DNA from 3 places in the Streptosporangium sp. LJ11 genome. Region 1 is predicted to be linked to each of the others. Evidence: riboswitches for the same ligand, from Rfam matches in the RefSeq annotation. Region 1 holds a riboswitch; each other region holds the start of a gene.
The links. Region 1 has a riboswitch for cyclic di-AMP ahead of ACTOQ3_RS29665 (NlpC/P60 family protein). Riboswitches for the same ligand answer to the same signal wherever they lie in the genome.
Positions count from the first base shown of each region.

Region 2: it holds a riboswitch for cyclic di-AMP, as region 1 does, so the genes downstream of both, ACTOQ3_RS01155 (hypothetical protein) here and ACTOQ3_RS29665 (NlpC/P60 family protein) in region 1, are expected to answer to the same signal.
Region 3: it holds a riboswitch for cyclic di-AMP, as region 1 does, so the genes downstream of both, ACTOQ3_RS28650 (CHAP domain-containing protein) here and ACTOQ3_RS29665 (NlpC/P60 family protein) in region 1, are expected to answer to the same signal.

Region 1 is NZ_JBPXMB010000022.1:77,971-85,763, reverse strand. Features, by position in the region: gene ACTOQ3_RS29670 (LuxR C-terminal-related transcriptional regulator) at 997-1,197, shown strand; gene ACTOQ3_RS29665 (NlpC/P60 family protein) at 1,316-2,365, opposite strand; cyclic di-AMP (ydaO/yuaA leader) riboswitch at 2,371-2,515, opposite strand; gene ACTOQ3_RS29660 (amino-acid N-acetyltransferase) at 2,879-3,523, shown strand; gene ACTOQ3_RS29655 (RDD family protein) at 3,752-4,861, shown strand; gene ACTOQ3_RS29650 (histone-like nucleoid-structuring protein Lsr2) at 6,151-6,483, shown strand; gene ACTOQ3_RS29645 (ATP-dependent Clp protease ATP-binding subunit) at 6,763-7,793, shown strand, end outside.
Region 2 is NZ_JBPXMB010000001.1:235,500-243,292, forward strand. Features, by position in the region: gene ACTOQ3_RS01130 (DUF4032 domain-containing protein) at 1-295, shown strand, start outside; gene ACTOQ3_RS01135 (roadblock/LC7 domain-containing protein) at 440-820, shown strand; gene ACTOQ3_RS01140 (hypothetical protein) at 825-1,718, shown strand; gene ACTOQ3_RS01145 (roadblock/LC7 domain-containing protein) at 1,771-2,157, shown strand; gene ACTOQ3_RS01150 (hypothetical protein) at 2,170-2,541, shown strand; gene ACTOQ3_RS01155 (hypothetical protein) at 2,679-3,506, opposite strand; cyclic di-AMP (ydaO/yuaA leader) riboswitch at 3,774-3,924, opposite strand; gene ACTOQ3_RS01160 (DUF4253 domain-containing protein) at 4,290-5,162, opposite strand; gene ACTOQ3_RS01165 (IclR family transcriptional regulator) at 5,424-6,209, shown strand; gene ACTOQ3_RS01170 (sugar kinase) at 6,252-7,205, shown strand; gene ACTOQ3_RS01175 (TolB family protein) at 7,274-7,793, opposite strand, start outside.
Region 3 is NZ_JBPXMB010000021.1:57,926-65,718, forward strand. Features, by position in the region: gene ACTOQ3_RS28625 (HAMP domain-containing sensor histidine kinase) at 1-425, shown strand, start outside; gene ACTOQ3_RS28630 (DUF6716 putative glycosyltransferase) at 455-1,642, opposite strand; gene ACTOQ3_RS28635 (hypothetical protein) at 1,782-2,822, opposite strand; gene ACTOQ3_RS28640 (oxidoreductase) at 2,990-3,871, shown strand; gene ACTOQ3_RS28645 (TetR/AcrR family transcriptional regulator) at 3,887-4,465, shown strand; cyclic di-AMP (ydaO/yuaA leader) riboswitch at 5,175-5,313, shown strand; gene ACTOQ3_RS28650 (CHAP domain-containing protein) at 5,332-6,027, shown strand; gene ACTOQ3_RS28655 (ABC transporter substrate-binding protein) at 6,430-7,782, shown strand.

The DNA of each region.
Region 1 (7,793 bases):
TCCCGGGCGGGGGCGGCGGGTTCCCGGCCGTGCGCGCGCCGGGGACGAGGCCGGACGGCGGCCCCGGTCACCGCTCGGGACAGGGGCGGGATCCGGCCGGGATCGCGTGGGACGTCGGGCTCGGAGAGCGCCCGAGAGCCTGGTCGGCCGCGCCGGGCGGCACCGTCACCGTCCCCTCCGCCGACCGGCGTCCCAGGCCGCCCCGCGCCGGTGGACGCGAGCCGGAGCATGAGCCGCGCGGCCGGGTCGCGGTGGAGCGGTTCCCCGATCGTCTCCGGGCCGTTTTCCGTGCGAGCGCCCCGAGGCGCCGGAGCCGAGCGCCCTCACGGAGCTTCACGGATCAGGATGTTCCCCTGCGGGGGCGGCCGAGGCCCCGGGAGAACCCGGCCGGTGGGAAACGGCCGTCGGGCCCATGGTCCCACGCAATATCGGACGCATTTCCGTATGGTGCAGAAATCCATTTCCAGTAGGTCCAATATCGCCCGGATGTTCCGTCGTCGCCACGTGGCACTTCGCGAATGCCGCAAGGCTCCGCTCTTGACCCTCATATTTCCGCGTTATCCGTGGTGTGCCGTCAAGGTGATGAGGACATGGCCGTCGGGAAGAGATCAATTTTTTCCGAGAAATGCGGACGGGCCGGATCCCCGGGGCGACGGCTTCGGGGTGCCCGGCGGGGCGGCGGTTCCGGCGAAATCTTGTTCTGCCAGGACCTCGGTCGCCGCAGCCAGGGATGCCTGCCGGCTCGTGCCTGGGCTCGATCATGACATAGCCGCAAAGGCACTGACATATCATGAGTACTTCACGTAGCGCCTGCTATGTCAATACTGGACGCACGCTATGAAGAGTGGAACTTGACGACCTTTGAACAAGGCGTTTACCGTTCCTGGCGGACGGTATTCATTTCCGGCGTCTCGCACCCGGTTTCCAGAGTGGGGGGAGTGACTCTTGATGGCATATCCAGAAGTGGATTCACGCCATGGCGACAGCCCCCTGGGCATGAGCGATATCGGTCTCAGCGACGACGACCTCGTGCTGCTGGCCGAGCTCGCCAAGGGTGTCACGGTCGATCGGGTGGGGCGTCGCCTCGACATCAGCGGCCGGACGGTCAGGCGCAGGCTCAGGGGCATCTGCGACCGCATCGGCGTCGCCACGGCGATCGAGGCCGTGGCCTGGGCGGCCCGCCGCCGCCTGATCTGACGCACCGCCGCGTGTCCGGCAGGTCGGGCCGGACACGCGTGCGGCCCGGAACCGGCTCGGCCTGTGCGCGGCCCCGGACCCGGTTCGGCCGTGCGCGGCCCCGGTCGTCGACGCCCGTTCAGGCGGCGATGCGGACGCCTCCGACGAAGGGCCGGTTGTCGATCGTGGTGATGTGGACGACGTCACCCGTCTGGGGGGCGTGGACCATCAGGCCCGCGCCGATGTAGATCCCGACGTGGTGCAGGTCGCTGTAGAAGAAGACCAGGTCGCCGGGGCGCAGCTCTTTCCTGGAGACGTGGGTGCCCGCGGTCCACTGGTCGCCGGTGTAGTGCGGCAGGCTGATGCCGACCTTCTGGTAGGCCCACATGACCAGGCCGGAGCAGTCGAAGGAGTTGGGTCCCTCGGCGCCCCAGACGTACGGCTTCAGCTGCTGGGTGAGCGCCCAGCGAGTGGCCTCCGCGGCCTTGCCGCTGCCGACGATGGGCACGTTCGTCTTCACCCGGGCGCCCCTGTTGCTGACGGCCCTGGTGCGCACCTCGCTGAACAGGTCGCTCTCGACCCGGTCGACCAACCGTTCGATCTTGGTCCGGTTGCCGTCGATCTCCGCCAGAAGTTTCTTGACCTCCGCCGTCCTGGCCTTGGCGCTGGCCTGGGCCCGCTCGGCGGCCTCGATCGCCCGGCTCACCTGGGCGACCTCCTCGCTCTGCTGCTGCTGGAGCGCGTAGTTGGTGGTGGCCTGGTCGAGGAAGGTGTCGGGGTCGGTGGCCTGCGTGAAGGCGAGCCCGGAGTTCAGGCCGCCCGACATGTAGGTGCTCTGTGCCAGCAGGGTGGCCTTGGTGCGACGGGCCGCCAGCTCGGACTCGCTCGACGCGAGGGTCTTCCTGGCGCTCTCGGCGGCCCGCTGGGCCTGCTTGAGCTTGACCCGCTCGCCGTTGTAGCGCTCCGCGAGGACGCCGATCTCCTGGTGCAGCTTCTCGGCCTGCTTGGCCAGCTGCTGGAGGCTGGGCTCGGGGTCCGCGGTGGCCGCCACCAGCGGGGTGCCGAGGGTCAGGGTGGCGAATGCCAGGCCGACGACCGCCATGCGACGGCGCAGCCCTCGCGGCGCGCGTTCTCCGCAGCGGGTCTCGTGGCCCGTGTGCTTTCCTCCGCGGTCGCGCGTGCGCTTCACCAACGGGCTCCTCTCTCGGCCGCCTACCGGGTTAGCTGACGGGTTCGGGCCGGAGGCAGCCCTACCGGGTGCGCCGGTGGCACTCGGATTCACCCCGGAGGACGTGGTGGGTCCCCGGTTCCCCTGTGAGGGATTCGGCGGGTCAGGCTTTTTACGTCTCTGACATCGAGCACGGAGATTAGTGCACCTGTGGTTCCTGCTCAACCAGAACTGCGAATTCAGTAGAGGTTTCGCAACTGAGGTGTCACGAAAAGATCACACCTCGAAATGATCAACATGGCCATTACGCTGCCTTTGCCTCCCGTGCGGCGGGTGTGGCGGAGGTCTTCCCAGGTCCGGGACCGTGCCAAAGGTGAGCTGTGGCACACGAGAGGTGCCGAACACCGAGAGTGGTAAAGCGATCGCCAAGGGTCATGTGCGGCCTGCGAGCTGAGAGTTAAGGATGAGCCGTAATTGAAGACACGTGAGGACGTACGCTGAACGGTCATGGAGCAGCTTGCTGAGCATTCTCCCGTGCCGGCCGTTCGCGCCTCCGGCGACGGGGAGCGGCGCGCCGAATCCGCGGGGGCGGAGCGGGGTTCGCCCGGGCCGGGGACGGGCCCCGAGGTACCCGAGGTCCCCGAGGTCGCGGTCCGCCGCGCCCGCACCCCGGACGTGCGGGCCATCAGGCGGCTCGTCGACACCTACGGCGGTGTCGGCCCGCGCCTGCTGGAGAAGGCCACCGTCACCCTGTACGAGGACGTCCAGGAGTTCTGGGTCGCCACCGACGGGGAGGGGGAGGTGATCGGCTGCGGGGCCCTCCACGTCCTCTGGGAGGATCTGGCCGAGATCCGCACCGTCGCCGTCGATCCGACCCGCAGGGGGATGGGAATCGGCCACCGGATCGTCTCCGCGCTCATTCGCACGGCCGCCGAGCTGGGCCTGCGCAGGGTCTTCTGCCTGACCTTCGAGGTCGACTTCTTCGCCCGGCACGGATTCCGGGAAATCCAGGGCACGCCCGTCGCCCCGGAGGTCTACGCCGAACTTCTCGCCTCCTATGACGAGGGTGTGGCGGAGTTCCTCGATCTGGAACACGTCAAGCCCAACACCTTGGGAAACACCCGGATGCTGTTGCACCTGACACGTGAGCCCGACTCTGGTGACTTTGGAGCTGACTGATCGGAAAGGTGACTGTTGATACCTATGTCGATACCTTGTGCAGCAGCATGCATGTGCGTCTGACATTTGCCACATGCGCAGTCTAAGTGAGGTGACGCGGTGAGCACCGGACAGCCGCCGTATCCACAGGATGATCCCGACCGCGATCGCACACCGTCGGGACAGCCGGATTACGGACAGCACAACGCGGGGCGGGTTCCTGGCGAACTCGACCCCGACGTGACAGTCGTGGGGTATCGGTCGGAGGCCTCACAGCCGAACACCGGCCCAGGGCAGAGCCAGCCCGGATACGGCCAGCAGGGCTACGGGCAGCAGGGGTACGGCCAGCAGCAGGGCTACGGCCAGCAGCCCGACTACGGGCAGCAGGGCTACGGCCAGCAGCAGGGGTACGGCCAGCAGGGCGGGACCGGTGCGTACGGGCAGCAGCCCGCGTACGGGCAGCAGCAGCCCCAGCCCGGTTACGGCCAGCAGCCCGACTACGGGCAGCAGCAGTACGGCCAGCAGGGCGGGACCGGCGCGTACGGGCAGCAGCCCGACTACGGGCAGCAGCAGCCCCAGCCCGGTTACGGCCAGCAGCCCGACTACGGGCAGCAGCAGTACGGCCAGCAGGGCGGGACCGGCGCGTACGGGCAGCAGCCCGACTACGGGCAGCAGCAGCCCCAGCCCGGTTACGGCCAGCAGCCCGACTACGGGCAGCAGCAGTACGGCCAGCAGGGCGGGACCGGCGCGTACGGGCAGCAGCCCGACTACGGCCAGCAGGGCTACGGCCACCAGCAGCCCGCGTACGGGCAGCAGGGCTACGGTCAGCCGTACGGCGGTCCTCCCGGGGCCCCCGCCCCGCTCGCCGAGTGGTGGCAGCGCCTGGTGGCGAGGATCGTCGACGGGGTCATCCTGGCGATCCCGACGTTCATCATCAGCGCGGTGCTGACCGGCCTGCTCGTGACGTTCCCCAGTTTCAACAGCGAGACGGGCGAGGTCACGGAGGCGAGCGGCCTGTTCCTCTCGACCCTCCTCATCTCGCTGGTCACCGCGGGGATCTACTTCGCCTACGAGTTCTTCATGATCAGCAGGGGTGGGCAGACCGTCGGCAAGATGGTCATGGGCATCAAGGTGGTGCCGGTCGGCAGCGCACTGCCGCCCGGCGGGCTCAGCTCCGACGTCGCGCTGAAGCGCGCCGGCGTGCTCTACGGTCCGCAGTTCCTGAGCTGGGTGCCGCTCCTGAACTACGTCATCTACATCTTCAGTCTTGTGAACGTGTTGTGGCTGCTGTGGGACAAGCCCCTGCGGCAGGCACTGCACGACAAGGTTGCAGGGACGGTCGTCGTCAAGATCAAGTAGTTCTCCGAATAACGGGGCCGGCGGTTGAACCGCCGGCCCCGTTTTCACGTACAGGCGAGAAAACGAGGGGTCTTAGGGACCCTGTATGGGTCTCGGGGTCCGGGTCACGGAAGAGCAAAACCATTTGCCGCGCCCTGAGCAACGCGGGGGAACTTATGACCGAGTCTCGCCCCGCTCGTCGGAATATTCGCGTACGGTGCCCACAACGGGCTCACCGGCGCCCGCGGGTCTCCTATGAGGCGTCAATGCCGGATCCGCCGCCGTCGGGGGTTCGCGCACTACTCACCGAATGGTCGGCCCGTCGTGCCTCCGGCATCCTCGGCGATCCCGCGCCGGATTCTCTTCTTCGCCTTCCGCGGCGCGTTCGGGACGGCCGGTGAAGGCCTTCTTACGGATCCGGATCAGGGACGCGTGGTGTTGGCGGGGTTGTCCGAGGGGCCCATCGTGTTTGGTGGTTATACGGTCTACGACTATGTACTCCGTGCCGGAGCGGGTCGTACTCTTGGCGAGAAAGTGTTGAAGATCCGTCTTGTTCCATACGCTTGCGTCACATCGGCTCACACCGGGGTGATGAAGCGAGCGGCTCTCCGTCCGGGCGTTCCGCCGACGGCGGGCATTCCCGTGATGAACCCGCTCGCGGCGATCTCCGGCTCCATGACAAGGTGCCGTTCGTCCCGGCGGGCCGGCCCTCTCAGCAGGGGTTTCGGCGCGAGGAGGTCGACGGTGCGACGGCCGGGAACCCTGCGGGCATTGGTATTACGGAGACGGTGATGATCACCCGATCGCTCTGTCGATTTTTCCTCACGGCTTTACGACCGCAACCGGTAAGGCGGCTGGAGAGAAGCATTAGGCTGGAGAGAGACGGACATGGTCGCCCCTGCTGACACGTGTCGCCGGCCGGTGGCGCTATGGTCATCTGTGGGCGGTTCCAGACCGATCGGGCGTGCCTGCACGGCCCGGGAGTCGTCGCCACATTTCCATGGTCCCCAGAAAGCCACCACGGTGCGGAGCGAGGACGAATGTACGACGTATTGTCCGCGTTGATACCCCCGGCGATCGTCGGCGGGGCCTTCATCTTCGGAGTCGTCAAGCTACTTCGGAGTGAAGCCGCCGGCCGGCGTCCGGCAAAACGACCCGGCCCGGAGTCGCAGAAGAGCTGATCCACGGGAGGCTCGACTGCGAGTCCCGGTGGCCTGTGAGAATCGCCGGGCTCCTGGAATTGCCGCTCTTCGATCGCGGGTATATGTTTAGCTTGCGAATGAAACAATACCCGCGAAAGGATTGTGTAGATGGCCAAGCAGATCCAGGAGATTCTCATCGACGACCTCGATGGGGGCGAGGCCAATGAGACTGTCGCCTTCGCGATTGACGGCACCAGCTATGAGATTGACCTGAGTGACGTTAACGCGAAGAAGCTCCGTGACTCCCTGTCGCCTTTCGTGCAGAGCGCCCGCCGGTCCGGCGCCCTGGCTCCCCGTCGCCGCCGTGCAGGCGGAGCGCGGGCGCTCACGCGAGAGAAGAGCGCCGACATCCGGGCGTGGGCGAAGTCTCACGGCCTCAATGTCAGCGAGCGCGGTCGAATCGCCTCCAAGATCGTCGAGCAGTACGAAGCGGCTCACTAGATCGGTTCAGCGGATCGAGTGAATCATGCGGTTATGGCGGTCACGGTGGGGTCCGGTGGCGGCCATGACCGCATGATGCGTTTCGCCGACAGACAAACGTCGTTCGCTTGCGGCGTAGCGGGAACATCCCACCCCTCGTAAGTAGTTGGATGGAGGGTGAACGCCCTGCTCTCGGGGAACGTCTTCTGCATAGAGCGGTCGCCGGGTCGGGGCTACCATGCGGGATGACAGGGCTCGGATATCCCGGACCTGCCTGACCGCTCTGTGAGGAGCGACGAGATGTTCGAGAGGTTCACCGACCGCGCACGGCGGGTTGTCGTCCTGGCCCAAGAAGAGGCCCGGATGCTCAACCACAACTACATCGGTACGGAGCACATTCTTCTTGGCTTGATCCATGAAGGTGAAGGCGTTGCCGCCAAGGCTCTGGAGAGCCTCGGCATCAGTCTTGAAGGTGTGCGTCAGCAGGTCGAGGAGATCATCGGCCAGGGTCAGTCTGCGCCGTCGGGGCACATTCCGTTCACCCCGCGTGCCAAGAAGGTCCTTGAGCTGTCGCTCCGCGAAGCCCTGCAACTAGGACACAACTACATCGGCACCGAGCACATCCTGCTCGGCCTCATCCGTGAGGGCGAGGGCGTCGCCGCCCAGGTGCTGGTGAAGCTGGGAGCCGACCTCAACCGGGTCCGGCAACAGGTCATCCAGTTGCTCCACGGCTACCAGGGCAAGGAGCCGGCCGCCGCGGGCGGTCCGACCGAGGCCGCACCGTCGACCTCCCTTGTGCTGGACCAGTTCGGTCGCAACCTGACCCAGGCCGCTCGCGAGGGCAAGCTCGACCCGGTCATCGGCCGGGAGAAGGAAATCGAGCGGGTCATGCAGGTCCTGTCCCGCCGGACCAAGAACAACCCGGTCCTGGTGGGCGAGCCCGGCGTCGGCAAGACCGCCGTCGTGGAGGGCCTGTCCCAGAAGATCGTCAAGGGCGAGGTGCCGGAGACGCTCAAGGACAAGCAGCTCTACACCCTCGACCTGGGTGCCCTGGTGGCGGGTTCCCGCTACCGCGGTGACTTCGAGGAGCGGCTGAAGAAGGTCCTCAAGGAGATCCGCACCCGAGGCGACATCATCCTGTTCATCGACGAGCTCCACACGCTCGTCGGCGCGGGTGCCGCCGAGGGCGCGATCGACGCCGCCAGCATCCTGAAGCCGATGCTGGCCCGAGGCGAGCTGCAGACCATCGGAGCCACCACCCTCGACGAGTACCGCAAGCACCTGGAGAAGGACGCGGCGCTCGAGCGGCGCTTCCAGCCGATCCAGGTGGC
Region 2 (7,793 bases), on a different contig from region 1:
CGACCTCGACTCCTTCCGCGTGTCGCACGGCCTCCGCCACGAGGACGAGGCGATCGTGGCCCACCGCTGGCTGGCCGAGGTCTTCCAGCCCACGGTGCTGGCCGTGCCCCAGGAGCTGCGGGGCAAGCTGGAGCCCGCCCAGTTCTTCCACGAGGTGCTCGACCACCGCTGGTACATGTCGGAGGAGGCCGGGAACGACGTCGGCCTGCCCGCCGCGGTGAATTCCTATGTGAAGAACATTCTTGTTTTCAAGCCGGACGAAAAGGCACTCATCACCGACGACCCAACGGGTTGATTTCCACCCAGGGTATGTAACTTCCTACTCGGTTGGAGAATCGTATGCCTTCTCCTATCAAAGCCCTAGCCAGGAAGTTCGGTTACCGAGAGGTGTCCCTACGCTGACCGGGCGACGCTTGAAGTCGCTGGCGAGGGAGAGCACGTGCTCGGAATCGAAGACTGCCTCACCGAGGTAATGGCCATCCCCGGTGCCCTGGACGCGATCCTCATCGATCAGACCAGCGGGACCGCGGTGGCCACCGGCGGCGCGAGCCGCCACGCCGACGTGGAGAGGTCGGCCGCGGGGCTGAGCGAGACCCTGCGCGCGACGCTCGACGGGCTCGCCCTCGCCTCGCCCGGCGGCACGGTCCGGATCAACGACATGATCATCACCACGGACGGCGGCCACCATTTGCTGCGGCCGCTGGAAACGCTTTTCGACGGCCCTCTGGTCATTTATGTCAGGCTCGATCTCGAACGCTCGAACCTGGCACTGGCCCGCCACCGTCTCCAGGCCCTTTCCGGCCGTCTGATATCGACGTGAAATCATGCCGAACGTCGAGAACATCCTCAGCGGGCTCGCCGGCGACCACGCCACCGGCTCCCTGCGACTCGGCAAGGCGGGGATCATCTACCTCACCGACGGTCGCGTGACCTATGCCGAGAGCGCGGCGGCCCCCCGGCTGGAGGACCTGCTGGGCGCCTGCCGCGGGATATCCGCCCACGCCGTACGGCAGGTCAGGCAGGCCGCCACCCGCCGGCCACCGGACGCGCGTACCCCCCAGCCGTCGGGGGGCGAGCAGCTGGTCGCGCGGGGCCTGCTCACCAGGGGGGAACTGGAGTTCTGCGTGCTGAGCGCGGTGCTCGACGCCGCGTACTTCCTGCTGCAGGCCACCGGGCACCGGCCCAGGTTCCGGCGGGGAGAGCGGCACTGGCTCGGACCGCAGTGGTACTTCGACGCGACCGGCCTGCTCCGGGAGTGCGAGCGAAGGAAGGCGCAGTTGGAACAGACCTGGCCGTCCGCGGAGCTGGACACGCTCCCGGTCGTCCCGCTGGGGCGCATCAGCGCCCAGCGGGTGGTGCTGAGCTCGCTCCAGTGGGAGGTGCTCGTCGGCGCCGACTCCACGGCGACCCCGGCCGACCTGGCGCGCAAGCTGGGCCGTCCCGCGTACTCGGTACTGCTCGCCGTACGGCAGCTCGCCTCGTCCGGGCTGCTCCGCCTCCCGGAGCCCGCTCCGGCAGAGGCCCCCGGGGCCCCCGGGGCCCCCGGGGCCCCCGAGGCGCCGGCGCCGCTGCCCAGGCGGACGAGGGGTGCCACGGAGATCCCGGCGGCCGGTACGGGTTCTCCGGAGACGTCGCAGTGGCTTCCCAGGGCGAACGGGGACCCGGCCGACGTCAGTCTGCTCATCCGGCTCAGGAACGCATTGGAGGCGATGACTTGAGCCCGGTCACATGCCGATAAGGCTGCGGACGCTGAAGCTGATCGGAAGGAGGATGCCGGTGGAACTGCGTGAGGAGATACGGCGCGAGATGGCGGCGCTGCGAGAACGCGTACCCGACGTGAACGGGAGCATCGCGTGCAGCGTCGACGGTCTGACGATAGCGAGCGACCTGGAGAGGGACACCGAGCAGACCGGGGCGCTCTCCTCCGCGGTGCTGGCCCTCAGCCGCCGGATGACGAGCATGGCCGGCAAGGGCACCTTCGAGGAGACGTTGATCTCCGGCACCAACGGCTACGCGGCGTTCTACGCCGCCGGACCCAAGATCGTCCTCACAGTCCTGGCGCGCCCGGGGACCAACCTCGGGCTGCTCCGGCTGGAGGGCCGCAAGACGGCGGCCAGACTGGCCGCCGCCGGTTCGCGCACATCGATACCCCAGTGATCGGAGACAGCAATGGGCAACATGGACATCTCGCTCAAGGAGATGATGGCGATCGACGGTGCCGTCGGCGCGGTCGTCGTCGACTACAACAGCGGGATGGCGCTGGGCGCGCTCGGCGGGTCCAAGGACCTCGACCTCCAGATCGCGGCCGCGGGTAACACCGAGGTCGTCAAGGCCAAGATGCGGACCATGGAGTCGCTCGGCCTCAAGGACGGCATCGAGGACATCCTCATCACGCTCGGCACGCAGTACCACGTGATCCGCCCGATCGCCGGCCGGAGCGGCAAAGGGCTGTTCCTCTACCTGGCTCTCGACCGGAACCGGGCCAACCTCGCGCTCGCGCGGCACACCCTGCGCGGCATCGAGGAGAAGCTCGAAGTCTGATCCTCCGGTGCGGTCCGCGCCCCGGGAGGCACGGACCGCACCGGAGTCCTCTCAGCGTCCTCCCGGAGTCCTCCCGGAGCCCTCCCGGAGCCCTTTCGGAGCGTTCCCGGAGGACTCCGGAGGGCGGCGGCTCCGGCTCAGCCCTTCCCCGCGCCGATCTCGGCGGCGCGGGCACCGGCGACGGCCACGCCGGCCGGGGCGTGCCAGGAGGCGGACTCGACCATGACCTTGGGCTTGCCGGTCCACGGCCGCACCGCGGCGCTCACCGGCTGGGTCTGCACGCCTATCCCCAGTTCCTGGGCCTTGGCGAAGACGACCGTCGGAGGCTTGGCCGGGCTGGTGTCCCTGCGGCTCCAGGCACCGGTGGAGAACGCGACGGGGTGGTTCTTTATCCCCGTACCGTCACCCCACTTGGTGACCACGTACTTGATGTCGATGTGGCCCATCCCGCCGTTGCCGTCCACGCCGAGCGTGCTGGCGTTGAACGTTCCACCGGTCAGGTCGGCGAAGGTCTTGGCGTCGATGTCGATCATGATGCCCTGGTTCGAGGGGGAACCGGGGCCGCGGTCGCCGACGAAGAACTTGGCCTTCTTGCCCTTGTAGATGAGGTAACCCTCGGTGAGCAGGGGCCAGCTCGGGCTGGCGATCATGCCCTTCTGCATCGGCCGGCCGCTGGCGGGCAGACCGGTGTCACCGGCCCGGCCGGAGGAGTCGTCCCAGAAGTAGGAGGCCGTGGTCGCGCCCTGGAGGAGGACGGACTCGGCGCTGGCCTTCGCCACCCCGACCTCGGGGTCGGCGGTGGCGGCGAAACAGGTGGATGCGGGCAGCGCCACCGCGACACCGGTGGCGGCGAGGACGCTCGCGCCGACCAGAGCGGCGGCGGCGAGGCGGCTTCCGCGGGGCTTGTTCTTCTGCCAGGTGAACTTGCTCAGGCCGTTCTTGTGCAAACCAAGGAAGGGGCGCATGGAGAAAAGGCTCTTTCGCGAGGGAACGGGGCAGCCACGTGCGACACACCGAAGGGGTGCACTGGCGGGGACGCGCTCGTCGGAAAAGGGGGCGTAGCCGGAATCTCAGGCAATCGCTACGCGGAGCACGATCTGGAAGGTGCCGCGATCAGGCGCGGCGAGAAGGTCCGGGGGGAACGGGGGATGTCGGCGGAAGGGGGGAAAAGTTCAGGTGGTCGGCACGGACAAGGGCTGCACCGACGTGGTAACGCGGTGATCCATGAGGGGATCTCCTCTCCATCTCGTCTACCGGGTTAGCTGACGGGTTCGGGCGGTGGAGTTGCCCTACCGCCGCGTGGTCGCGGCGGATTCACCCCGGAAAAGTGGTTCCCCGGCTCCGGGGCCCCTGCGGGCCCTCGGGATTCGACGTCGGCCGGCCGCTCCCTCTTGTGAAGGGCAGGTCGCCTACCGATGACTGTGGACACTACCCACCAAAACCGGACAAAGCAAAGCAAACACCATGAAAACCCCAGAAGATCTACCTACAAGGTTCAAGGAAGCCTCATCGATCGCCCCGTCAGGCCAACACCCGTCCTACCAGCACGGATGTCTCCCCCATCTCGGTGTCCAGCCCCGAAACCCCGTCCCGGGCCCCGTTCCAGGGCCCCGCGCCCGGAGATCCACGCGGCGGAACGCCGCCTCGCGAGCCCTCCCCAGGCCGGCCGATCCCTTTCCGTAAAGGTTCACTCAAGGGGAGCCCGCCCCGCGGGTCGTCCCCGGCCGACCGGTCCCGCCCGGCCCCGCTCAGTCCCACCAGAACGACCAGGCGTTCCTGCCCTTGATCTGCTCGGCGTAGTCGATGAGGTTCCCCGCCCCCTGGATGATGCTGTCGGGACAGAACGTCCAGTGCTCCGCGGCGACGTGCAGGGCGTGCTCGGAGGTGGTCGGGGGCGCGGCGACGCTGAGGTCGAGGGTGTTGAAACCCATGCCGACCACCCGCACCCCGAACCTGTCCTCCCAGCTGCGCACGACGGCCGCGAGCGGGACCATCCACTCGTTGTGGTTGAGGGCGCCCTGCCAGCCCATGACGGCGAGGGCGTCGGCCCCGCGCTCGACCGCGACGAGCCCGAGCGGGGTCCTGCGCTCGGCCACCAGCCCGGCGTACCAGTCGGCGACCACGCCGGGGTCTGCGGCGAGCCTGCCCGGGGGGGCCGGGCCGGGGCACTCGGGTCCGAAGGGCTCGAGCAGTTCGAGCTGGTCGAGGTTGGCCTTGGCGATCCAGTCGGACCACACCTCGGCCATGAACGCGGCGGCGTGGTAGTTGTCGATCTGACCGGCCGTGTCCGGGGCGATCTGGCCGGCCGACCAGGGCTGGACGGAGTCCTCCAGCAGCACCGGCCACAGGCCCGACCGCTCGTGCTGGGCCCTCAGCCGCGCCCAGTACTCGCCGGAGACCGCCACCTCGCTGAGCCAGAACGCCGGACGGCGACGGACGGCGAGCTGGGCGTAACCGGGGTCGGGCCACACCACGTCCCCCGGCGGCAGCTCCACCGAGAGCCTCCTGCCCCTGCCCCCGCCGGTCCCGTCGCCGCCCTCGCTCCCGTCGGCTCCGTCGGCTCCATCGGCGAACAGCTGGCCCAGAACTGGCGGAAGTCGCTCACTCTCACAATCGCTCATCTCTACCGATCCGATCCTGACCACGGACCAATTTTGGCCTGTCAACCATCCCGAGGGACAGTTCTGCCCTGGTCCAGGCAAAAATTATCGGTAGTGGGGAGAAACGGAACCGGGTGGGTGCCCGTCCTCCACCGTCCGTCCGGCCGGCCAGGCGCGGTTTGTTGTGCAGTGCAGAACGTTGTGCTGCAAAGTGGCCGCAGGGCGGGGTACTCGCCTACCTTGACCAGGTATTCGATTGCCGGATCACATTGGGAAGCCGCGATGAGTGAGCCCGCTCCGGAACGCAACCGGTCGGCCTCGCTCCGACGCGCCCTCGCCGTCCTCGCGCACGTACGCGACCACGCGGGTGCGGGCCACGGCCTGTCGCTCACCCGGCTCGCCGAGGCGCTCGACCTGTCCAAGAGCACGGTGCTCCGGTTGACCGCCCCGCTCATCGAGGCCAGGCTCCTGGAGCGCGACCGCAGGAGCGGCGCATACCGGCTGGGCAGCGGCGCCCTGCACCTCGGGCAGGCCTACCTGTCCACCCTCGACCTGCGGACGGTGGCCGCCGAGGAGTCGCACCGCCTGATGGCGGAGACCAGGGAGACCGTCCACCTCGTGGTCTACGATCCGCCCGACGTGGTCTACATCGACAAGGTCGAGAACGAGACCAACGTGCGCATGGCCTCGCGCATCGGCAGCCGCAACCCCGTCTACCGCACCGCCGTGGGCAAGGCGATCCTCGCCTGGCAGCCGGAGGAGGCCGTCGAGGAGATCGTGGCCGCCGGGATGCCGCACGTCACCCGGTACACCATCACCGACGCCGCGCGCCTGCGCGCCGAGCTGGGCCGGATCCGGCAGCGGGGCTACTCGGTCGACGACCGCGAGAACGAGCCCGAGGTGCGCTGCGTCGCGGCGCCGATCTTCAACCACAACGACGTCGCCACCTCGGCGATCTCCATCTCGGGCCTCACCTCCCGGATCACCGCCGCGCGGGTGCGAGACCTGGGTCCCCTGGTGGCCGAGACGGCCCTGCGCATCTCCAGAAAGCTCGGGTCGACCCGATGACCGACGAAGCCCGCCCGCCGACTCCCTAAGGACCCGTTTTCCATGACTGATCTGGTAACGCTCGGTGAGAGCATGGCGCTGTTCACCGCGCGGCGCACCGGCCCGCTCAGGCACGCCCGCGACTTCGGGCTCGGCGTGGGCGGCGCGGAGTCGAACGTGGCCATCGGCGTCGCCCGCCTCGGCGGGCGCGCGGCCTGGATCGGCAGGGTGGGCGCCGACGAGTTCGGCGAGCTGCTGCGCTCGACGCTGGCCGGCGAGGGCGTCGACGTGCGGGGGATGCGGGTCGATCCCGAGGCGCCCACCGGCCTGATGATCAAGAGCAGGCGCACGGCCGAGACGGTCGACGTGCGCTACTACCGCTCGGCGAGCGCCGGATCCCGGCTGCGCCCCTCCGACCTGGACGTCTCGCTGATCCGCTCGGCACGCGTGCTGCACGTCACGGGCATCACGCTCGCGCTGTCGGCGTCCGCCGCCGAGGCGGTGCGGGCCGCGATCGCCGAGGCTCGCGCCGCGGGCGCGATCGTGTCGATGGACGTCAACTACCGCCGTGCCCTGTGGACGCCCGCCGAGGCCTCCGCCGCGCTGCGCGAGACCGTCGCCTCCGTGGACGTCCTGTTCGCGACCGAGGCCGAGGCCCGGCTGGTCGTCGAGGGGGACGACCCGCTCACCCTGGCCGGAGCCCTGTCGGCCCTCGGCCCGCGCCACGTCCTCATCAAGCGCGGCGCCCTCGGCGCGATAGAGCTCTCCGACGGCACCGTACGGCACGCGGAGCCCTACCGGGTCGTCGAGCTCGACCCGGTGGGCGCCGGGGACGCCTTCGCCGCGGGCTGGATCGCCGAGACCCTCGCCGGGGCGGCCCCCGAGCGGCGCCTGGCCACGGCCGGCGCCGCGGGAGCCTTCGCCGTCACCGCCGACGGCGACTGGGAGAGCCTGCCCCGCCGCTCCGACCTGGACCTGCTGCGCCCGGCCGACACGGTGGACGCGGTCAGCCGCTGAACCGGGCCCTTCCCGGGAGCGGCGGCCCGCGGTGCGGGGCGGGACGCCGGGCCCGTGGCGACGGCGCCTTAGTCGATCTTGCTGAGGTCGATGACCACGCGCTGGTCCCCGAGCCGGTAGCTGATCAGCCGTTCACCGCTCATCCCGGCCCCCGGCCCCGGTATTTGCAGGCCGTTCTTGCCGGGACGGACCCCGAAATCGCCGGATCTGCCGGTGACCAGATCGTGCAGGAGGGCACCCTCCGACTTCCTCTCCTTGCGGTAGGTCGAGCTCTGGAAGCGGCCCACGAAATCGCCGAACGCATGGGCCGGGACGAACGGCAACTCCTTCTCCCGGGAACCGTCGCGCAGCCGGTGGAAGAACCCGCCGCCGGCCTTCCTGCCGATGCACGCGGTCAGCCCGCACTGCACGTCGAGCTCACCGGGGTTGACCACTGCCGTGCGTTTCTCCCCGGTCTCCACGTTGAGCAGTTCGGCCAGGGCCGTCAATTCGGCGGAGGTCGTCTCTTCGAGGAAGTCGAACATCCCGGCCGTACCGACCCACGGCCAGCGCATGACGTGATGTCTCTCCGCGCCCGCGACGGGCTTC
Region 3 (7,793 bases), on a different contig from region 1:
TCCTGGTACGCGGCGTCGTCGAGCACGCCGGAGTGCTGGCGGCCGGGAAGGAGATCGGCCTGTCGGTCACCGGCCCGCCCACCGCCGTGTGCTCCGTCGACGAGCCCACCATGAGCCGCGCGATCTCCAACCTCGTCGACAACGCGATCAGGTACGCCCCGGCCGGATCGAGGGTGGAGATCGACGTCGAGGTCACCGGCGCCGAGGCCGCGGTGACCGTGACCGACCACGGCCCCGGCATCCCCGCCGGCGAACGCGAGCACGTCTTCCAGCGCTTCTGGCGCGGCCGGCGTGACGTCCCCGGCACCGGGCTCGGCCTGCCGATCGCCAGGCAGATCGCGCTGGCCCACGGCGGCGACCTCACGCTGGACCCTTCCCTGCCCGACGGTGACGGCTGCGCCTTCCGGCTCACCCTGCACCGCTGACCGGTTTCGAGGACGATCCCGGTCCGTGGCTAGCCGAGCGCCTTGAGGTAGCGGCGCATCCGGCGCTTGGCGCGGTAACCGACGCGCAGCACGTTCGGCGGGACCTCCACGCGCATGCGGGCGCGGCGGCGGGCCGCGGCGAACTCGGGGCCTTCGAGCAGGGAGCTCGCCGGGACCAGGCGCCCTGAGCGGGCCTGCCCGACCAGGGAGACCATCCGCGACACCCAGTCGCTCTCACCACCGGGGTGGAAGTAGTTGACCTTGCACCAGGCGTCGTCCGGGTCCAGGAAGCGCCCGGCGGAGAGGTCGTCGAGGGTGCCGAGCAGGCCGCTGTCCTCGAAGACCAGGTTGATCATCTCGGCGCTCACCCCGAAGTCCGACAGCACCAGGAGCGGCACCTTCTGGGCGATCGCCTCCAGCGCGGCGGTGGAGCTGACGGTGACGAACCCCGCCGCGTGGGCCAGGTGCTCGTGCATGGGCCCCACCGCGAAGCGCACGGCCTCGGCGCGCACCCGGCCCTCCGCGGCGAGCGACTGCCACAGGCGCTGGTAGTGGTGGCGCTCGTTGTGGGTCTGGCGCTCGGTGTCCAGGGCGCGGAGCTTGACGACGACGTCAAGGTCCGGCCGCCTCCCGGCCAGCTCGGCCAGGGCGAGCAGGATGCGCTCCCGCTCCTCCCTGCGCCTGGGCACCTTGGCCTGGGTGGCGAACACCACCCGGTCGCGCGGCCCGGTGACGGGGGTCTCCACGCCGTCGCGCAGGAACGGCAGCCGGGCCAGCCCGACCTGGCCGCCTCCGCCCAGCCTGCTGCCGATCTCGGAGAACTCCTCGACCTCCCGGCCGCTGTGCAGCACGAACAGGTCGCACCCGCTGCGGAACAGCCACGCCTTCTCGGTGGCCGGGACGGAGATGCCCGGCAGCCCCGAGACGAACACCGGCCGGGGCCGCAGCCCGGCCAGCACCTCGCCGACCAGCACGTCCACCACGGGTCCCGTACAGGCGACGAGCACCACGTCGGGCCTGAAACGCTCCGCGGTCCGGCGCAGCGCGCGGGCCGACAGCACGGGCGGGTCGGCCGCCGAGCCGGTGACGGCGGCGTGGATCTGCGCCGGCGACGGGGTGATGGGGGTGCGGATGACCGCAAGCTCCGTCTCGCAGCCCGAGGGCAGGTCCCTCAGCAGGCAGGCCGCCCACTTCAGGTAGGAGTCAGAGTCGGCCACGGCCAGGACCTTCAAAGAGAACCTCCGACGGGGAATCCCCGGTTTCGCGCGATTTCGTGGGTGAAGAGGATTCGTTCGTGGAGAGGCGGCACGGCGCGCGTCCCGCGAGCGGCGGGCCCGCCGTGCGCCGGCCGCGGGGTCATGGCCCGGTGACTCCCGAGTCGTGATGGGCGAACCTCGACAGGTGGGAGCGGAGCGAGGGAACCGCCTCGGCCGTCCACCACTCGTCGGGGACGTCCACCGTCTCCACGGCGACGCCCCGGGCCGAGAGCAGCACCCGCAGGGAGGTGACCGCGGTGGACGGCAGGCTCAGCACCCGCTGCTCGGCGGCGAGCCCGCGCAGGGTCATCTCGGCGGGGGTCCCGCCGTCGTAGACGGTGATCCCCGGCTGTTCCCCGACCCGGGCGAGGTCGTCGGGATCCTCGCGGCGGTGCGGGAAGTAGGCGACCGGACCGGCCGAGCCGAGCCCGGCCAGCCAGCTGAAGTAGCGGTCGCGGTGGATCAGGCCGTTGCGGACCAGGGAGGTGCCAAGGACGACGGTGCGCTCCTCGGGACGGGGCCCGCGCAGCGGCTGGGAGCGCAGCCAGGCGAAGTCGTGGGTGACCAGCTCGGCTCCCCCCGCGCGTACGGCCTTCGCCAGGTCGGGGGGCACGGGCAGCGCGGTGAAGATCGACAGCCGCCCCGAGCGGGCGGCGGCGCGCAGCCTGAGCCCGGCCGCCGCGCCGAGGACGGTCCTGAGCCTTCCGGCCTTCCCCCTGGCCCTCAGCAGGGGCGTTCCCATCCTGCCGGTGAGCAGTTCCAGGAGCCGGATGGTGGCGAGTCCGTCGTCGACGATCACGATCCGGCCCGGGAGGGCGGTGAGCCAGCGGAACTGGACCTTGCCGGAGAAGGCGTCGCCCACCACCCAGGTCTCGCCCCGGCGCGGCCGGGGCATGTCCGGCCTGGCCGCGGTGAGCTCCAGCCCTCTGGGCAGGGCGAGACGGCCCAGCTCGCGACCCGTCACGGCCAGCGGGCGGAGTTTCGCCCTGGGCACGAGATGGCTGCGGGCACCGAGCAGCCCGGCATGGTGGGCCTCCACCGCGCAGAGCATCTGCAGCGGGGACTCCACCCAGGCAACGGCCGAACCCTGTTCCCGCGCGTGGTCTCGGCCGTCCTCCACGCCGGGCGATGACCCGTTCACGACTGCCACAACCTAACCCGGCGGCCTTAAGCGCCCGGGAACTGCGGGTGAACAGCCGACCACGCGCGCTTGTGTGTGATCTTTCCGGCCTTTACCGTGGTGTACGGAACGGTTTCGTACACTTCGTGATCCAGCACAGATCCGTCGATCCGTAAGAGGAGCGAGCGATGTGGACAGCTGACGAGATCCCCGACCTGACCGGCTCCGTCGCGGTGGTCACCGGTGCGAGCGGCGGCATCGGCGTGCCGACGGCGCTCGAACTGGCCAGGCACGGCGCCCGGGTCGTCCTGACCGCGCGCGACGCGGACAGGGGCCGGGCCGCGCTCGACGCGGTCAGGGCGGCGGTGCCGGGGGCGGCGGCCGAGGTGAGGACACTCGACCTGGCCGACCTCGGCTCGGTGCGCGCGTTCGCCGAGACGGTCGACGGGCCGCTCGACCTGCTGGTCAACAACGCCGGGGTGGGTCCGATGCCCCGGCGGACCACCGCCGACGGTTTCGAGACCCAGTTCGGCGTCAACCACCTGGGGCACTTCGCGCTGACCGGGCTGCTCATGCCACGCCTGCTGGCCGCCCCCGCCGCCCGGGTGGTCACGGTCTCCAGCGACGCCCACTCCGTCGGCGCGATCGACTTCGACGACCTGGCTCTCGAGCGCCGGTACGGCAGGTTCTCCGCCTACGGCCGTTCCAAGCTGGCCAACCTGCTGTTCGCCCTGGAGCTGCAGCGCCGCGCCGACGCCTCGGGGGCCGCCCTGCTGAGCCTGGCGACCCACCCGGGCATGACGGCCACCGGCATCATGAAGCTGGGTGCCCTCACCCGCCCCCTCAGCGCCCTGATGCGCCTGGCGCTGCAGCCGCCCGCCAGGGGCGCCCTGCCGTCCCTGTACGCGGCGACCTCTCCCGAGGCGAGGGGCGGGCAGTACGTCGGGCCGGGGCCGAAGGTGCTGCGCCCCTCGCCGAAGGCGCTGGACGCGGTGGTGGCGGCCAGGCTCTGGGAGAGGTCGGAGGAGCTGACCGGCGTACGCTTCTGGGAGATCAGGCAGCACTCGTGAACCATCGGAGGCACCTTGCGTCTCGATCCCGCGCGGGAACGGGCGATCCTCGACGCGACTCTGGACCTGCTGTCCGAGGTCGGATACGACCGGATGTCCGTCGACCAGATCGCCAGGCGGGCCAGCGCCAGCAAGGCCACGATCTACCGTCGCTGGCAGGACAAGGAGGCGCTGGTCGTGGACCTGATCTGCAACCACCTTGAGATCGAGGTCGCGCCGCCGCCCGACACCGGGACGATGCGCGGGGATCTGATCGAGGTCGTGGACGGGTTCTGCCGGATCCTGGAGCGGAAGCACGCGATGATCTTCGGCCTGTTCCCCGCGCTCCTCACCTCCCCCGACCTGGCCGCCGCCCTGCGCGACAACGTGCCCCGTGCCGACATCACGGGCACCACCCCGCTGCTCGACCGCGCCAGGGAGCGCGGCGAGCTCCCGGGGCCGGTGGACGCGGTCGAGCTCAGGAAGGTCACCGAGGCGCTGGTGTGGTACCGGCTGTTCTTCACCGGAAAGCCGCTGGACCGGGAGTTCGTCGAGGAGACGGTCGACCGCTTCCTGCTTCCGCTGTTTCGCGCGTGGTCCGGCTCGGCGACCTGACCCCGGCGGGCGGCCCGCACCTCCCGGGAACGCGCTCCCCCGTCCCGCACGCCTTTACCTCCGCGGACGGCGAGGCCTCCTGGAAAGCGTGTTCCTTTACCTCTTATCTTTACCTTCGCGGGCGTCGGGCCCCTCCGAGCGCACGTTTCTTTACCCTTCGGGCGGCCAGGCCCGCCGACGGCCGGATCGCACCCATGCCCCATCGCTCTGAGCTGCGGAAACCTCGTCAGGCGCGGGTCGCGGACCTCTGGCTCCCGCGCGCCCTCTCCTGACCTTCCATGGGAGAACCCCTACCATCCGAATACTTTTTACTATCGAATGCCTGTTCGGAAACATAAGGACACGCCACCTTGGACCAGGGGGTTCGCCCGCACGTCATAGCACCCCCCGTCCGACGGCTCGCAGGCGGGTCCGGAAAACCGGGATCGCCGTGGGGGCAGGGGATCCCGGCCTCGGCGGGGCGTTCCCCCAGCCGCCGGAAGGAGACGCGGCCGGCGCGGCCTCACCCCGCTCCCGGGCCGGGCGGCACCCCGCAACACCGATCCGATTCGGACGTATTCCCAAGTCAGGGCAATATGTCCTACTTGTAATCGTCTGTCCGTCTGGCGTACCTTCGTCCTATTCATGGCGATTGCCTAGATCTATCCAGGTCTATGCATTGCCGTCACATTGCCCGACCGTGTCCCACCTGACGGAGACCTTCCGCCGGTGAGCACGGCCGCCGAATCCGCGAGGTCTGCGGAACCGGGGAACCACGTTCCTGGGGTGAATCAGCGCACCTGTGCGCCGTAGGGCACTTCCCAGCCCGAACCCGTCAGCTAACCCGGTAGGCGGAATGGAAGCGAAGCAAGGAGTCGAACCCCCGTATGGCTAAGCATCGCCTCATCTCCACCCCCCGCGCGGCATGCGCCGTCCTGGGCGCCTGTATCGCCCTGACGACCGGCACCACCGGCGTCGCCCTGGCCGACGGCCACGGCGTCGTGAACGCTCCGCCCGTCGACACCAAGGCGCAGACGTCCAAGGCCGCCAAAACCCCGCTCCAGACCGTGGCCGAGAGACTTCCCAAGGTCTCCGCGGCGAAGGTCCTGGACATCGCCTCCAAGCAGATCGGCATCCGCGAGAACGCCGAGGGCGGCGGGACCAAGTTCCACTCCTGGTACATGTCGAGCCCTCGCGCCAAGGAGACCCTCGCCCGCGACGGCGGCAACACCGTGTACGACTACGCCAACGCCCCCTGGTGCGCGATGTTCGTCTCCTGGGTCGGCGAGATGGCCGGCATCCGCCCCACGATGGGCTGGGACGCCTACACCGTAGCCCACGCCAAGTGGTTCAAGGACAACGGGCACTGGGGCACCATCCCCACCCCCGGCGCCGTCGTCTACTTCGACTGGGCCGGCGGCAAGAGCATCGACGGCATCGACCACGTCGGCTTCGTGAAGAAGGACAACGGGGACGGCACGATCACCACGATCGAGGGCAACACCGGCAACGGCGACGTCGAACAGCGCGTCCGGCCCGTCTCCCAGATCGTCGGCTACGGATACCCCGTCTACTCCGACTGACCCCGCGCCCGCCGCCCGCGCCCGCCTCCCCCGGCGGCGCGGGCGTCCCGGCCCCCCGCCGGTGAACGGCCGCCCGGTCCACCCGCCCCCGGGAGCGTTCCGCGTCCCCCACCCCGCACGGACACGAAATGCCCCGACTGTATGCCCGTGAGATGGGAGCGCTCCCAATCACCCTGATGAGGTGTTTGTGCATATTCGATGCCGATAGTCCTGCCTAAAACGACCGGATGTAACGGTTGAGTTTCGGCATATTGACGTCTCGGTTGCCTATCGTCCACTCTTCGTGGGAGCGCTCCCAAAGCACATTGAGGAACGACCTCGTCGCGAGGACCGCGTTTGTCGGGGACCGGCCCGCGATGTCGCCTCCCAATGATTCGGGCGACCACCTGAGAGGGGTCCGTAATGTTGAACAACAAGCGGCACGGCAAGCTGGCCGCCGTCGCGGTCATGGCGGCCACCGCCCTGGCCATCACTTCGTGCAGTTCCAGCGAGCCGTCCGCGCCCGCCGCGGGCACCGGTTCCGCCGCCGCTCCGGCCGAGCCGGTGACCATCACCGTGCACACCTTCGGCGGCGGCGAGAACTTCGGCTACGACAAGGCCGTGGAGACGTGGAACGCGGCGCACCCGAACATCCAGGTCAAGTACCAGAACCTGACCGACCGGTTCGAGGACGTCTACCTCCCGCAGCTGCTCCAGCGCCTGCAGGCGGGCAGCGGCGCCGCCGACATCATCGCCCTGGACGAGGGCGCGATGGGTCTCATGAAGGCCCGCCCGCAGTTCTTCACCGACCTGGCCGAGTACGGGCTGGACAGCCGCAAGGCCGACTTCCCCGCAGCGAAGTGGGACAACGGCATCAACGCCGACAACAAGCTCTTCGCCCTGGGCACGGACATCGGCGGCATGACCATGTGCTACCGCAAGGACCTGTTCGAGAAGGCGGGCCTGCCCACCGACCGCGAGGAGGTCGGCAAGCTCTGGCCGGACTGGAACGCCTTCAAGGCGATCGGCGAGAAGTTCAAGGCCGCCAACCCCGGCAAGACCGACCCCAAGTTCCTCGACGGCCCCAACACGCTCTACAACGTGATCCTGTCGCAGGAGGCGCCGAAGAACGGCAACGTCGCCTACTTCGACAAGAACAACCAGCTCATCATCGAGACCAACCCGGCCATCAAGACCTCCTTCGACACGGTGAAGAGCTTCAGCGAGGCGGGCCTGACCGCCAAGCTCGCCTCGTTCACCCCGCCGTGGAACGCCGCGATCAAGAAGGGCGCCTTCGCGACCATGGGCTGCCCGGCCTGGATGCTCGGCGTGGTCTCCGGCGCGGCCGGTGACAGCAACAAGGGCAAGTGGGACGTCGCGGCCGTGCCCGGCGGCGCGGGCAACTGGGGCGGCTCCTACCTGGCGATCCCCAAGCAGAGCAAGCACCCCAAGGAGGCCGCCGAGGTCCTGAACTACCTCACCGGCAAGGAGGGCCACGTCATGGCCTTCCAGGAGGCCGCGGCCTTCCCGAGCTCCCTCCCCGCGCAGCAGGACCCGGCGGTCGCCGACCTGAAGAACCCGTTCTTCAACGACGCGCCGACCGGCAAGATCTTCGGCGACTCGGTCAAGGACCTCCTGCCCGTCTTCCTCGGTGAGAAGCACGCCCAGGTCAAGACCTCGGTGGAGAAGGTGCTCGAGGGCATGGACCAGGGCTCGGTCAAGTACGACCAGGCCTGGACCAAGTTCCTCGAGGCCGGCGTCAAGGCAGCGGGCTGATCCCCGTACCG